DNA from 2 places in the Dietzia sp. CQ4 genome. Region 1 is predicted to be linked to the other one. Evidence: predicted binding sites of a transcription regulator. Region 1 holds the regulator's gene; the other holds the start of a gene.

Evidence for each region. The regulator LexA, encoded in region 1, represses DNA repair genes until DNA is damaged. The targets are predictions, from matches to a motif close to CGAACANNTGTTCG.
Region 2: a site for LexA is predicted at 2,569-2,582, ahead of G6031_RS04965 (HNH endonuclease signature motif containing protein). Genes of this name have one in related genera too.

What each region holds. Positions count from the first base shown of each region.
Region 1 covers NZ_JAALDZ010000022.1:13,729-21,202, forward strand. The annotation lists gene G6031_RS01395 (malate synthase G) at 1-1,466, opposite strand, end outside; gene dapF (diaminopimelate epimerase) at 1,585-2,511, shown strand; gene hflX (GTPase HflX) at 2,526-3,974, shown strand; gene lexA (transcriptional repressor LexA) at 4,014-4,682, opposite strand; gene G6031_RS01415 (hypothetical protein) at 4,972-5,274, shown strand; gene nrdR (transcriptional regulator NrdR) at 5,389-5,844, shown strand; gene hrpA (ATP-dependent RNA helicase HrpA) at 5,902-7,474, opposite strand, start outside.
Region 2 covers NZ_JAALDZ010000073.1:8,790-16,263, forward strand. The annotation lists gene pta (phosphate acetyltransferase) at 1-1,070, opposite strand, end outside; gene G6031_RS04965 (HNH endonuclease signature motif containing protein) at 1,276-2,556, opposite strand; gene G6031_RS04970 (phosphatase PAP2 family protein) at 2,785-3,570, shown strand; gene egtD (L-histidine N(alpha)-methyltransferase) at 3,567-4,574, opposite strand; gene egtB (ergothioneine biosynthesis protein EgtB) at 4,571-5,944, opposite strand; gene G6031_RS04985 (methylated-DNA--[protein]-cysteine S-methyltransferase) at 6,040-6,639, opposite strand; gene G6031_RS04990 (suppressor of fused domain protein) at 6,643-7,281, opposite strand; gene fgd (glucose-6-phosphate dehydrogenase (coenzyme-F420)) at 7,278-7,474, opposite strand, start outside.

The DNA.
Region 1 (7,474 bases):
GCGGTCATCCAGCGGGCGGACTTCATCTCACCCTTGCGGATCATCGGGCCGGCCTCCATGGAGGTGTGGATCTCGTCCCCGGTCCGGTCGAGGAAGCCGGTGTTGATGAAGACGACGCGATCGGTGGCCTCGGCGATGCAGGCTGCGAGGTTGACCGAGGTGCGCCGCTCCTCGTCCATGATGCCCACCTTGAGGGTGTTCTCCGGCAGACCGAGGAGCGCCTCGACCCGGCCGAACAGCTCGGTGGTGAAGGCCACCTCGGCCGGGCCGTGCTGCTTGGGCTTGACGATGTAGATGGACCCGGTCCGGCTGTTGCCGCGCTCGTTGCCCGGCGCGATGCCGTGCATGCCCGCCAGCGAGGTGATCAGGGCGTCCAGGATGCCCTCGGGCAACTCGTTCCCCTCCGCGTCGAGGACCGCGGGGGTGGTCATCAGATGCCCCACATTGCGGACGAAGAGCATCGAGCGGCCGTGGAGCCGGACCTCGCCGGATCCGTCGGGCGCGGTGAAGACCCGGTCGTCGTGGAGGACGCGGGTGAAGGTCTTGTCGCCCTTGCTGATCTCCTCGGAGAGGTCGCCCTTCATCAGACCCAGCCAGTTGCGGTAGCCGTGGGTCTTGTCCTCGGCGTCGACGGCCGCGACGGAGTCCTCGAAGTCCATGATGGTGGAGACGGCGGACTCCAGGACAACGTCCTTGACGCCGGCGGAGTCGGTCGATCCGATCGGTGAGTCGGCGTCGATCTGGACCTCCACGTGCAGGCCGTTGTTGCGCAGGAGGACCGAGGTCGGGGCGGCGCCGTCGCCCAGGTAGCCGACGAACTGTGCGGGATCGGCGAGGCCTGTCGTCGCCCCGTCGGCGAGTGTCACCTGCAGTCGGCCGTCCACCACGGTGTAGCCCGTGGTGCCGACGTGACTGCCGGAGTCGAGCGGCGCGGCGTCGTCGAGGAACTCGCGGGCCCAGGCGATGACGCGGTCCCCGCGGACCTTGTTGTAGGAGGACCCCTGCTCGGCCCCACCGGACTCCGGGATCGCGTCGGTGCCGTAGAGCGCGTCGTACAACGAACCCCACCGGGCGTTGGCGGCGTTGATCGCGAAACGCGCGTTCATGATCGGCACGACCAACTGGGGGCCCGCGACCGTGGCGATCTCGTCGTCCACGTTCTGGGTGTTGACCTGAACGGAGTCCGGCTCCGGGACCAGGTAGCCGATCTCCTGCAGGAACGCACGGTAGGTGGCCGGGTCGATCGGGGCGGGGTTCTCGTGGTGCCAGGAGTCGATCCTCGACTGCAGGTCGTCGCGGACGGCGAGCAGCTCGCGGTTGCGCGGGGCCAGGTCGGTGAAGATCTCGGAGACTCCCGCCCAGAACGCGTCGGGATCGACCCCGGTGCCCGGGATCGCCTGGGTGTTGACGAAGTCGTACAGGACCTCGTCGACCTGGACGTCGCCGACGGTGATGCGTTCGGACATCGATGCTCTCCTCACATAGGGACCGTTCTCGCCTCCGACTCTAGTGCCCCCCTGCCGACGGATCATCCGGGTTTTCCGCAGCGTGGAACGGCGGTCGGATTGGCTAGGATCTGATGGCATGACACCCGCGCCCCCGACCGCCACTCTCGACGGCCTCGCCTTTATCAAGGGGCACGGAACGCTCAACGACTTCGTGGTCCTGCCCGACGACCACGCGGAGGTGGACCTCGACGAGGACCTGGTGCGCGCCGTCTGCGACAGACGGGCCGGCCTCGGCGCCGACGGGGTGCTGCGCATCGCCACCGCGGGTGCACTGGTCGACCAGGGTGTCCTCGCCGTCCTCCCGGAGGGCGTCGACGCCGCGGACTGGTTCATGGACTACCGGAACGCAGACGGATCGATCGCGGAGATGTGCGGGAACGGGGTGAGGGTGTTCGCCCACGCCCTGGTGGCGACCGGCAGGGTCGGGGCCGGCCGGATCCCCGTGGGCACACGATCCGGTCCTCGGCCCGCCGATATTCTGATCCATGACGGTGACCAGGCCGTGGTCCGTGTGGACATGGGCGAGCCCGGGCTTCTCGGGGTCTCGTCCGTGGAGCTCGGTGGCCGGGTGTACGCCGGCCTCGCCGTCGACATGGGTAACCCCCACCTCGCGTGCGTGGTCCCGGGCCTGGGGGCCGAAGGGTTGCGCGAACTGCCGGTGCACGAGGCGCCCGTGTTCGACACCGGCTTCTTCCCCGCCGGCGTCAACGTGGAGATCGCCACCCCGCTCACCGACGGTCGGGTGTCGATGCGCGTCCACGAGCGAGGATCCGGGGAGACGATGTCCTGCGGCACCGGAATCGTCGCCACGGCCGTCGCGGCCCTCGCCGACGCCGGAGAGGCCACCGGTGACGTGGTGGTGTCCGTTCCCGGGGGAGAGGTCGCGGTGGCCCTGACCGGCGTGGGTTCCACTCTGACGGGGCCGTCCGTGATCGTCGCCGAGGGGCGGTGCCGGCGTCCGCCACCCGCCCGCCGCACGGAGGCGTCCCGACCGGAATTGTGAGATGATGCCGGTGAATGACTATCGATGACACCGCCCCTGACCGGGCCACACGAGACCATGACCCTTCGGTCGGAGAATTCCAGCTCGAGGAGCGCTCCTCGCTGCGCCGGGTCGTCGGGTTGTCGACCGAACTCCAGGACGTCAACGACGCCGAGTACCGCCAACTCCGCCTCGAGCGGGTCGTGCTGGTCGGGGTCTGGACCGAGGGTACCGCCGCCCAGGCGGAGGCCGCGATGGCCGAGTTGGCACAGCTCGCCGAGACCGCAGGCTCCGAGGTCTGCGACGCGCTGATCCAGCGCCGCGACAAGCCGGACCCCGCCACCTACATCGGTTCGGGGAAGGCCAAGACCCTGAAGGACGTGATCACCGCGACGGGGGCGGACACGGTGATCTGTGACGGCGAGCTCACGCCGGGTCAGCTCATCGCGCTCGAGAAGGTCGTCAACGTCAAGGTGATCGACCGCACCGCGCTGATCCTCGACATCTTCGCCCAACATGCGACCAGCCGTGAGGGTAAGGCCCAGGTGTCGCTGGCGCAGATGGAGTACATGCTCCCGCGACTGCGTGGCTGGGGTGAGGCACTCTCCCGGCAGGCGGGTGGCCGGGCGGGCAGCAACGGAGGCGTCGGACTCCGTGGTCCCGGTGAGACCAAGATCGAGACGGACCGCCGCCGAATCAGGGAGCGCACGGCGAGGCTGCGCCGTGAGATCAAGGGCATGAAGCAGGCCCGGGACACCAAGCGGCATCGCCGTCGCGCCACCCCGGTGCCGTCGATCGCGATCGCCGGGTACACCAACGCCGGGAAGTCGAGCCTGCTCAACCGCTTGACCGGTGCGGGTGTACTGGTCCAGAACGCACTGTTCGCCACGCTGGACCCCACCACACGGCGGGCCGAGCTCCCCGACGGGCGGGTCGTGGTCTTCACAGATACGGTCGGATTCGTCCGACACCTCCCGACCCAGCTCGTCGAGGCGTTCCGCTCGACGTTGGAGGAGGTCGTGGACTCCGAGCTGCTCCTGCACGTGGTCGACGGATCGGACGCCTTCCCCCTGCGCCAGATCGAGGCCGTCCGCACCGTCATCAACGACGTCGTGGAAGAGCAGAAGGCCGAGAGGCCCCGCGAACTCGTGGTGATCAACAAGGTCGACGTGGCTGACCCGGTGGTGTTGACGGAACTGCACCACGCCCTGCCGGACGCGGTCTTCGTCTCGGCGGCGACGGGTGAGGGGTTCGACGAGCTCCTCGACCGAATAATGCGGGTGGTCGCCTCCGGGGACACGGAGGTCACACTCGAGATCCCGTTCACCCGGGGTGATGTGGTCTCCCGTGTCCACGCGGAGGGCGCCGTGGTGGACGAGGATCACACGAAGGACGGCACGAGGATCGTGGTCCGGCTTCCGGCCTCCGTGGCCGGAGAGCTCGGGGAGTATCGGGTCCCCGGATCCCGTGACGGTGTCGCCTGACCCCGTCGACGGATCAGGCGACACCCGGCTCCGGCCGGTTCAGAGCTTGCGGAAGACCGTGACGACCTTTCCGAGGATCGTCGCGTGCTCCCCGGGAATCGGACTGAACGACGGGTTGTGGGGCAGGAGCCACACCCCGCTCGAGTCCCGGCGGAAAGTCTTGACCGTGGCCTCCCCGTCGATCATCGCCGCCACGATCTCGCCGTTGTCCGCGACGTTCTGACGGCGCACCACCACGTAGTCCCCGTCACAGATCGCGGCGTCGATCATCGACTCGCCGACCACTCTGAGCATGAACAGGTCCCCGGAACCCACCAGGTCGGAGGGGAGGGGGAAGACCTCCTCCACCGCCTGCTCGGCGAGGATAGGACCGCCGGCCGCGATCCGCCCCAGGACAGGGACGTAGACGGGCTCCACGGCCCCGCTGGGACGCGTCTCCTCCTGGGCGGGCGCGCGACGACCCCGGGACCGCTGCCCCGGGACGCCGTGGACGTCGACCGCCCGCGGCTTGTGCGGATCACGGGTCAGGAAGCCCTTCTTCTCCAACGTCCGCAACTGGTGGGCCACCGAGGAGGTCGACTGCAGACCGACGGCGTCACCGATCTCTCGGATGCTCGGGGGATAGCCCCGGTCCTTGACCGTGTCGTGGATGTGCAACAGAACGCTCTTCTGGCGGGTCGTCAGGGCCTCGAAGTCGGGCTTGGGCATGTGGGGGTCCCTTCGGCGAATGGGTGTTCGACGTCGCTATCTGTGTACACCCTACTGCCCGTCGGACGTGAGCGCCACACAGGTGTTCGAAGAAATGTCGCCACGAATGTCGACTCTGTCGGACCCGCGTGATACAACTCTAGGCAGGTTCGGGTTCGAACAGATGTGCACAACAAGGCACACGGGCGTGCGAATGAGGTTCGCACACCGTATCGAGTTGGGAGTTCTCATGACCGTTATGGAGATGCAGCCACGATCGCGTCCCTCCGTGCCCTGGACGGAGGTCTGCGTGACCGATCACGACCGGCCCGTCTCGTCCAGGGTCCGTCCCCGCCCTGATGCCGGGGCCCGTCCCGTCATCCGCACGCTCGACCGGGGGCGCCAGACGGCCACGCGGTCGGTGGCGCCCGGACGGCGAGTGCTCGTCCGCCCCGCGTCCGCGGAAAAGGTCAGGGCATGCGGTAGCGAGGCGAGGTCCAGTGCGCCGGTGGTGGACGATGTGCCGACGTGGGCTCTGGTGGCCTGTGGAATCGTCTTCGGAATCCTGATGCTGCTCGCATTGGCACTCCTGGGCGGGCCCGCCTACGCGTGACCCACGGTATCGCCTCCTAGAATGAACCCGGGACGGCGGCCCGTCGCCCCCGCACCGCCGTCGGCTCCGGCCGGCGGAGCGGTTCGGACCAGGTCGACGAATGGCGAAGCTGGAATGTACTGCCCCATATGTCACCACGAGGACTCACGGGTGATCGACTCGCGGTCGGTCGACGAAGGGCAGGCGATCCGGCGTCGACGCGAGTGTCCCGACTGCGGACACCGGTTCACCACCCTCGAGACCCCGTTGTTGACCGTCCTCAAGCGCAACGGTGTGACGGAGCGTTTCAGCCGCGACAAAGTGGTCCGCGGTGTGCGACGCGCGTGCCAGGGGAGGTCGGTCGACGAGGACGCGCTCCGGCGGCTCGCGCAGCAGGTCGAAGACGCTGTCCGGGCCGGCGGCGCCTCAGAAGTCCCCGCTCACGAGATCGGGCTGGCGATCCTGGGGCCTCTACAAGATCTGGACGAGGTCGCGTATCTGCGATTCGCCTCCGTGTACAAACAATTCAGTTCCGCTGCGGATTTCGAGAGCGAGATCATCGCCCTTCGCGAACGGCACGCTGCTCACTAGTCCCGGTCGTCTCCGCGTCGCACCGGGATCGGCTCCTGTGTACGGGCAGTTGAGAGCTCAACGCGCGTTCCGCCGGGAGAGCGCGGCGGCGACCGCCTTCTCGATCCTCTCGGCGGAGACCGGGCGCGCGGTACCCAGAGATTGCGCGAAGAGGCCGACACGGTATTCGGCCAACATCCACCGGAGATCCCGGGCCGCCCGCGCCCCACCCGGTCGTCGGCGGAGCGCCGCCGTCGCCTCCGCGACAGTGGCCTCCGATTTCTCCAACCGGGCGGCGAGCTCCCGGTACCTTGACGGTGACTTCTCCGCCAGGTCCAACCTGAGGTCGATCGCCCTCACGTGGCGTTCCAGTTGCGGGAGGACCTCCGCCGGGTGTCGGGCGAGGAATCCCTTTCCCACGAGGAAGTCCAGAGCGGGCCTGACGTCGTCCGCGAGGTCGCGTGGTACCTGGTCCAGCCGGGCGGAGACCGACTGCGCGGCGACCAACGCCGGAAGGGCGGCGGAGATCGAGGCCGTGATGGCGGCCGGTGCCTCGGATCGGGCGCGCGCGCGCAACTCGTCGAAGTCGTGCACGGTGAGTACCGGCTCTCCTCTGCGTCCGGCGATCAGCCGCCCGCACGCCGCCAGCGCCGCGTCCGAGACCAGTCCATCGGCACCCCCGTGGGGATACTGGGTGAGCGCGAGGCGTTGCTCGACCGGACGACCCCGGACTATCGATGCCGCCGAGATCAGGTCCGCTGAGATCAGGGTCAGTACCGCTGTGGTCTGCGCGGATCGACGTTCCGTCTCTGTGGCGCAGGCGATCCGGTGGATGCCGTCGGGGCGGACCTGCAGGGCCGGGTAGACCGTCACCTCCACACCGTGGACCGTGCCGGTGATCGAGGGCGACAGGTCCCCGATCGTGTCCGCGGTCCACGCCCGATGAGGTCCGTCATCGGGGACGAGTCTGGAGTTGAGCGTGGCACGGACCTTGTCCACCAACCGGCTGCGTAGTGCTCCCAGGTCCGTACCGGCCGCGACGACCTCGTCACCGTCGACCACCTCGAAACGCATGCGGAGATGGTCGGGGAGCTGTTCCGGGTGGAACTCACGGGGCTCGACGGTCGTGCCTATGCGGGCCGAGAGCGCGGCGGCGAGCGCCACCGGGAGCGGTGCCGACCGCGGGGCGAGGTCACCGGCCAGCAGTGCCGCGTACTCGGCGGGCGGGGAACACAGACGCCTCAGGTACTTGGGGAGCGTTCGGAGCATCTCCGTGTACAGCTCCTCGCGCAGGCCGGGGACGAGCCACTCGAAGCCGGACGTCGCGACCGAGGACAGCTGGGGGAGAGGGATCCGCACGGTGATGCCGTCGGAGTCGACCCCCGGGTCGAACGAGTATCTGAGCTCGAAGTCCCGCTCGCCCTGGCGCCAGATCGGCGGGAACTCGGAGGCGGCCGGGGCGGTGTCCGACGTGCGGATCTGCTCGGGGCGAAGACGCAGACGATCCGGGTCCTCCCGGCCCTGCTTACGCCACCACGATTCCAGGTGGCGGCCGGAGGTGATGTCCTCGGGGAGCCGCTCGAGGTAGAACCCGACCAGGGTGTCGTCGTCGATGACGAGGTCGCGGCGTCTGCTGCGGGTCTCCAGCTCC
Region 2 (7,474 bases), on a different contig from region 1:
TTCTCCATGAGGCTCAGTGCCGTCTCGACCTTGCGCCCGGAGCCGGAGTACACGCGTCCCCGGGTCTCGGCCGCCAGGCGGGCGGTGTCGTAGGTGCCGTGGTCGGTGCACACGATCGGCAACGTCGAGCGCATGCCACGGACCAGTCGATCCATCGCCGCGTTCGGCATCAGGCTCCCGTTCCAGATCATCCCCGCCAATGAGGGGAAGCCCTCCGCGCCGTGCGCGGTGAGCACAGCGAGAACGGCGTCGGTCCGGTCAGCGGGAACGATGACGACCATGCCGTCCACCAGCCGCTCCAGGATCCGCTCACCGGTCATCCCGCCCACCATCAGTGCCATGACCTCTCGGTCCAGCAGGGCCGGGTCACCGGAGTAGAGGGTGCCGTCCACGGCATCCACCAACTCCCCCATCGTGGGCGCGGTGAGCAGGGCCTGGCTCGGCAGCGTCCAGGCGGGCAGGTCCAGGGGCGCGAGTTCGGCCTGGATGGCCTCCAGCGCGCTGGGGTCGCACCGGTTGACCACGATCCCCACCGGGTGCGCGTGCTCGACCCTGAGCTCCTCGAGCGTCAGCCGGGCGTTGGTGCCGATCTCCCCTGGTGTCCGGTCGGCGCCGCGGATCACCAGGAGCACGGGCGCGCCGAGGTTCACGGCGAGTGTGGCGTTGAAGTCGAACTCGGTGGGACTGGGCACTCCCGTGTAGTCGGTGCCGAGGATCACCACCACATCGCACTGCCCGGCCACCACGTGGTACCTGTCCACGATCTCCGCCAGCGCCGAGTCGCGGTCCTCGTGGACGCGGTCGTTGGTCACGCCGATGCAGTCCTCGTAGTCGAGGTCCACGGTGGTGTGCTGGAGCAGCATCTCCACGATGCGGTCGCGCGGGGGTTCGGTGTCCGTGCCGGTGCCGGCATCGGCATCGACGACGCGCGGCGCGACGGTGACCGGGCGGAACACCCCCACCCTCTGTACGGTCCCGGCGAGAATGCGCAGGAGGCCGAGGGCGACGGTCGACTTCCCGGTGTCGCCCTCGGGGGCCGCCACGTACACAGCGGACGACGACAGGGGCATGTCGGTCACCGGGGACGGAATCGTGGGCGCGTCGGTCTCGGGCGGGAGAGTCTCGGATACGGGGGAATCGGGCACGAGGGCATTGTGACAGCGCGAGCCCGCCGACACACCTCGTACACGCCATGCAGACCCGTCGCGCGCCCCGACGCGCGGCCGCGCCGGCGAGATGCCGGGAAGGGCTGACGCGCTGCGGTCAGGGGCCGGGTCAGACATCGGTGAGCCTGTCGACGCCGGGCGGGAGCCATGTGCAGCGGCCGGGCGAACCGGGGTCCGCGACGGTCGTCCACGCCGACGGGCCGTCGCCGACGAACGCGTGGTGGACGGGACACCCCAACGTCCCGTTCCCGACGGTCGTGGGTCCGCCTCGCGACCATTCCTTCACGTGATGGAACTGGCTCCTCCTGGCGGGTGCGGTGCATCCCGGGAATGAGCACCCTCCGTGCGCCGCGTAGAGCACCAGGCGCTGGATGGCGGAGGCCAGGCGCCGGCCGGGGTGGGCGTCGACGTCGATCCGGTGCAGTTCCTCGCGACCGTCTCGCAGCAGCGAGACGAACCACGGGAGCGCCCCGGCCATCGAGACGGCCTGACGGACGCTGACCTGGGTGCCTGCGTCGGTCTCGACGAGCGCGGCGGGTTCCTCTAGTTGTTCCGGCGTGACGCGCACGACGATGGTGGCGATCCCCTTGGGCCGGGCGGGGTCGACGTTCGACCCGAGTGCCCACTGGTGCGCGAGTGCGTCGTGCGCCCGCTGCTCCGGGGTGCGCTCGTCCGACCCGGGTTCGCAGGCCACGGCCCCGCCGGGTCCGCCGAAGTCGCCCAGCGCACGCTCGACGAGCGCCCGGGCGCGAGGAGTCAGAGTCATGGTCAGCGTGCTGGTGCCGTCGGGGCGGACCGCGCCGAGCCGGGCAGAGCGCCGCCGCTCCTGGTGTTCCTCGCGGTCCTTACCCCGGTCGGGACACAGCGCGGCTATCCGGCGGGCTGCTTCCGTCCGCAACCGCGCCGGGGCGACCGCTCGAGCGAACTCTGTCAGTTCCTCCGCGAACCGGGTCGTGGCCGACCCTCCCATCGTCCCGGGCAGCCCGGAGACAGCCCTGGAGATGATCCGCTCGTGCTCGGCGGTGATCTCTCCGACCGCCGCCGCCCGCCCGGCCGGGGTGGCCTGCCTTCCGCCCGCCTCGATCCGCCCGTGTACGACGCCTCGGGCCAGGCCCAACTTCTCTGCGAGCAACGCGGCGACTCCCCCGGCGGACCGCCCCTTCTGCCGGTGCAGGCCCGCCAGTTCGGCAGTGGCGCGCGCTCCGGCGGCCTCCAGCCGACGTGCCGCGATCTCGGCACGACCCACGGCGTCGACCAGCACGTCCGCGTCATGATCCGACCAGTCGACCTGGCAGAGGCTCTCCACGGAGGCCTCGAGAAATGCGAGTACGTCAGCCAGTGTGGCCGTCTCCGACCCCTGCCCCGGCGCGTCCCACACCCCCTGTTCCATGACCCGGACTATAGAACACACGTACGACAACGACCCGGTGGCACCAGGTCTCCCTGAGGGGTGACTTCGGTTCCTCGCGGGGTCGTGTACCCCCTAGGCTGGGTACGTCACGCGAGGAGCGCCCGGCCAGGTGTCTCGGCCGGTCCGATCACCGGGAGAGGACGGAACACAGTAGTCGACGACGAAATGGGCTGGCGCACGACGGATCAGGGAGATGGCGACCGGAGGATGACAGCCCATCAGGACAGCTCGGGCCCAGTGGACCACCAGGACAGCTCGGGCCCAGTGGACCACCAGGACAGCTCGGACCCAGCGGACTCGCAGGACTCGCAGCCCACGCAGTCGCCGGCACCACTGACCCGGACGATCGTGCTGGCCGTGGCGATCTGGCTCGCAGGACTGATTCCCCTCACTCTCCTGGCCCGCACGCCCGACTGGAGCGTCCGGTTGTACGAACTGGCGGTGACCGACTCCTCCATCCGGTGGGGAGACGTATTGTCCGAGGCGAGCGTGCTCCTCCTGGTCGGCCTGTACGCCGCAGTCGGGGTGCACCTGCTGATCTCGCACCTCCGCGCGCGGACAACCGGGTGGACTCCGGTGATCACCTATGCCGCCGGCGGACTGTCCGTGATCATGGCCCTCTGGCTGAATCTCGCACTCAAGGACGCCTACTCCAGGGTGCGCCCGTGCCATCTCCACGAGGTGAGTTCGATCTGTCCGGCCCCGGACAACTGGTCCTTCCCCAGCAGTCACACCGTGATCGCCTTCGCGATCACGGCCGCCCTGCTCGCGGTCAAACCGCTACTGGCCTGGGTGGCTGTGCCACTCGCCGTGGCCGGAGGCAGCGCCCGGGTCCTCGCCGGTGACCACTATCCCCACGACGTCCTCGCCGGCGCCCTGCTGGGCACGACCCTGTGCCTCGGGGTGATCGCTCTCAGTGCTCTCCCGTCCGGCCGTCGGGGGCCGGACGTCCGGGTCGGACCACCCGTCCGATCACCCCGCCGGTCAACCTAGTCGACGACGACGAGGACCAGCCCGAAATCGCCGGCCGCATCGGTCCAGACCGACTGACCGCCGAATCCGTGTCCCGCGAGCTCGTCGACGAGTGCGTGGGGCTCGAACTTCCGGGCGATCTCGGTGCGGATCCCCTCACCGGCGGCGAGCGTGCGCTCCCGCCCGAGCGTCGGGAAGTCGATCCGCACCTCGCGCACCGCGCGCAGCCACATCTCGATCCGGCTCTCCCCGGCGTTCCACACGGCCTCGTGCCGGAAGTCGCGGCGGTCGAGGCCCGTGCACTCGACGGTCCGCGCGATCACGTCGAGCATGTTGAGGTTGAACTCGGCGGTGACCCCGGCGGCGTCGTCGTAGGCCGCGACCAGCCGGTCCGGATTCTTTACCAGGTCGAATCCCACGGCCAGCCGGTCACCCGGGGCCATGATGCCGCGCATCATGCGGAAGAACCCGGCGCGCTGCGACTCGCTGAAGTTGCCGACGGTGCCGCCGAGGAACAGCACCAGCCGTCCGCCCGGCTCACCCGGCAGCGGGCCGTCGAGAGCGGTGATGTCGCCGATGACCGGGTCGATCCGCAGACCCGGATACTCCTGCTCGAGCGCGCGGGCGGTCTCGAAGAGCATCTCGGTGCTGATGTCCAGGGGCACGAATCCCGCATCCGCGCTCCCGGCCGCCAAGACGTCGAGCAGCACCCGGGTCTTCTCGCAGGTCCCGGCCCCGAGCTCGACCACCGTCGAGGCCGCGCCCACGATGTCGCCGGCCCGGGACCGCAGGATCTCGGCCTCGGCCCGGGTGGGGTAGTACTCCGCCACGCGGGTGATCTGGTCGAACAGCAGGCTGCCCTTCTCGTCGTAGAACCAGCGCGGGGGCAGGGTGGGCGGGTCGGAGAAGAAGCCTTCGAGCAGGTCCGACTCCAGCGCGGCGGTGTCGGGGTCGGTGGACTCCGTCGTCGTCGTGGTGGTCGTCGTCGTAGTCGTCGTCGTGGTCGGGTTCTCGGTGTCGGTCATCGGGCGAGCCTCAGTCCCGTCGCCGCCCACCGGGATGAGGCGGGGAAGAAGTTCCGGTAGGTGGGTCGCGTGTGGCCCGCCGGGGTGAGTGCGCTGCCACCACGTAGGACGTGCTGGTCGGACATGAACTTGCCGTTGTACTCGCCGGCGGCGCCCTCCTCGGTGACGAACCCCGGGTAGGGCAGGTAGGCGCTGGCGGTCCATTCCCAGACGCCGCCGATCGTCCGATCCGTGGCGGGTTGCGGGTGGCAGCGGTCGGGGTCGAGCTCGTCGCAAATCTCCCAGCCGGCGGTGGCGACCTCCCACTCGAACTCGGTGGGCAGGCGGGCCCCGGCCCACCGGGCGTACGCGTCGGCCTCGTAGAAGGACACGTGGCACACGGGTTCGGCGTCCACGACCGGACGGCGACCCGAGAGGGTGAAGGTGGTCCACTCGCCGTCGGCGGCGGGAGCCCCTGCGGTGCCCGCGGACGCGCTCCCGCCGACACCGTCCTCGCGCCTCCAGTACCCGGGTGCGTCCCAGCCCTCGTCCTGCACGGCGGCCCACCCGTCGGAGAGCCACAGCTCGGGGCGGGCGTACCCTCCGTCGGCCATGAACTCCTTCCAGTCGGCCACCGTGACCTGGCGGGTCGCCACCTGTCCGTCGGGGATCCACACCCGGTGACGCGGGCGCTCGTTGTCGTAGGAGAAGCCGTCGTAGGAGGAGCCGCCGGAGGGCTGATCGTCATGGGTGGACCCGGAGCGGTTGGCCGGGTCCGCGGCGCCGACCCGGGCGACCCCTTCGACGAGGTCACACCAGCCCGCCTCCCCCGGTGCCGCGGCGACCGGGTCCGCGGACCTGTGCACGTAGACGGGGTCGGTCGGATTGTGCGAGAAGAGGTGTTTGGCATCCATGAGCATCAGTTCCTGATGCTGCTGCTCGTGGTGGCAGCCCAACTCGAGCAGCTCCAGCCCACGGTCGTCGACCCGGCCCGCCTCGAGCGCGGCCACCACCGCGTCGTCGACGCGTGCCCGGAAGTCGCCGATCTCCGCCACCGACGGGCGGGTGATGAGCCCGCGCTGGGGCCGGGGCTGCCGCGGGCCGACGGCCTCGTAGTACGAGTTGAACAGGAACCGGAAGACCGGCTCGGGCGAGGAATAGCCCGGCAGTCGACCCAGCACGAACTCCTCGAAGAACCACGTGGTGTGCGCCCGGTGCCAGGCCGCAGGGCTGGCGGCGGTCATCGACTGCGGGACCTGGTCCTCGGCGCTGAGACGGGAGGCCAGCAGGTCGGTGAGCCGGCGGACGTGCAGGAACTTCTCGACCGCGGCCCCGGCGCTGCGCCCCGGAACCGTCTGTGGCCCTTCGGTGGTGACATCTCCGACAGTCATGGGATCTCCCCCGGGTTCGTGGTCGGCGGTCGGACTGCCGCCAGACTAACCACGGGGTGGTTCGGTGCCCACCGCTGTTCGGATGACCCGGCCTGCTAGGTCGCACCGCCGGGGAACGGCACCGGGGCCGCGGCCGTGAGGTTGCGCCGCTCGTGCTCGAGGAGCCGGAGGCGGTACTCGGGACAGTTGCCCATCCCGCCGTCGGCGCGGATCACCCGGTGCACCGGGATGACGAACGGCACCGGCACGAGGGTGCACAACCGCCCCACCCGGCGGGCGTTGCGCGGCCGTCCCGCATCCACGCTGACCTGCCCGTAGGTCGAGGTCTCCCCGTACGGGATGTGCTGGATCTCGCGGTAGGCCTCGCGGGAGAACTCGTCGTGCACACCGGCGGCGGCCCAGTCCACCGGAACGGTGAACTCACGCAACCGGCCCGCACAGTAGGCCTCGAGCTGGTCCGCCACCCGGTCGAGGTGCTCAGCGGCCGCGCCGGGCTCGGACCTGTTCACCTCGTCGTCGTCGTCGGACGGTTCCACGGCCAGCCACGACGCGACGTCCCCGTCCACGCCACTCGGGTCCGGCCCCACCTGGTCCAGGCGCGCCAGGCCTTGAGGGGTGGCCTCGACGATCATCCGACCGGCGGCCGTGTCGAGTACCCGGACGGACCTATCGGCGGTCCCGCGGGGCGACGTCACGCCTCACACCACGCTCGGCCGGTCCGGGTTGGTCACATCGGCGTCGGCGGCGTCGAGGAGCTCGAACAGCGCGTCGGCGCCGTCGCGGGCGACCGCCGACATCTCGGCGGAGGTGATCGGGACGGCCTGCAGCCGGGTGAGCAGTGGCCCGGTCCCGTCCGGGCCGCCGGTCTCGTCGACCACCTGCAGGTCGGGCCACAGGAACGGCGGGGTGAGGACCAGGTGCTCGCAACGTCGGCCGGAGTCGACGAGCCCCACCGCGCCGGGGATCACCGCGCCCGGTGCCACGTGGATGGACCCGGTGGCGACGGCCAGGGCGCACGCGTCCAGGACGTCGGCCATGGCGCGGTGTCCGGTGCGGCCGACGGTGACGAACTCACTGCGGATCTGCCGACCGTCGGGCGTGGTGACGTTGGTGGGGAGCTCACGGGCGCCGACGGTGGCGTAGGTGGTGAACCCGGGCGCGGGGACGTTGTCGACGACGACGATGTCGCAGTGCCACTCCGTGGTCTGACCCTCCTCGTCGGCTTCCGTCTTGTGCGGGTAGCGCAGGACGCGGACCGACTCGGCCACGTCGAGGAGACCCTCGAGGCCGGAGAGGTCAGCCTTGTCCGGGCCCGGGACGGTGCTCGCGTCGCTCACGCCAGGTCACGCAACCGCGGCTCGAGGTCGGTCTTGAACAGGTCCAGGAACCGCTTCTGGTCGTGGCCCGGCGCGTGGAACACCAGGTGATTGAGGCCGGCGTCGACGTACTGCTTGACCTGCGCGACCGCGTCATCGGGGTCCGAGGCGACGATCCAGCGCTTGGCGACCTGCTCGATGGGCAGCTCGTCGG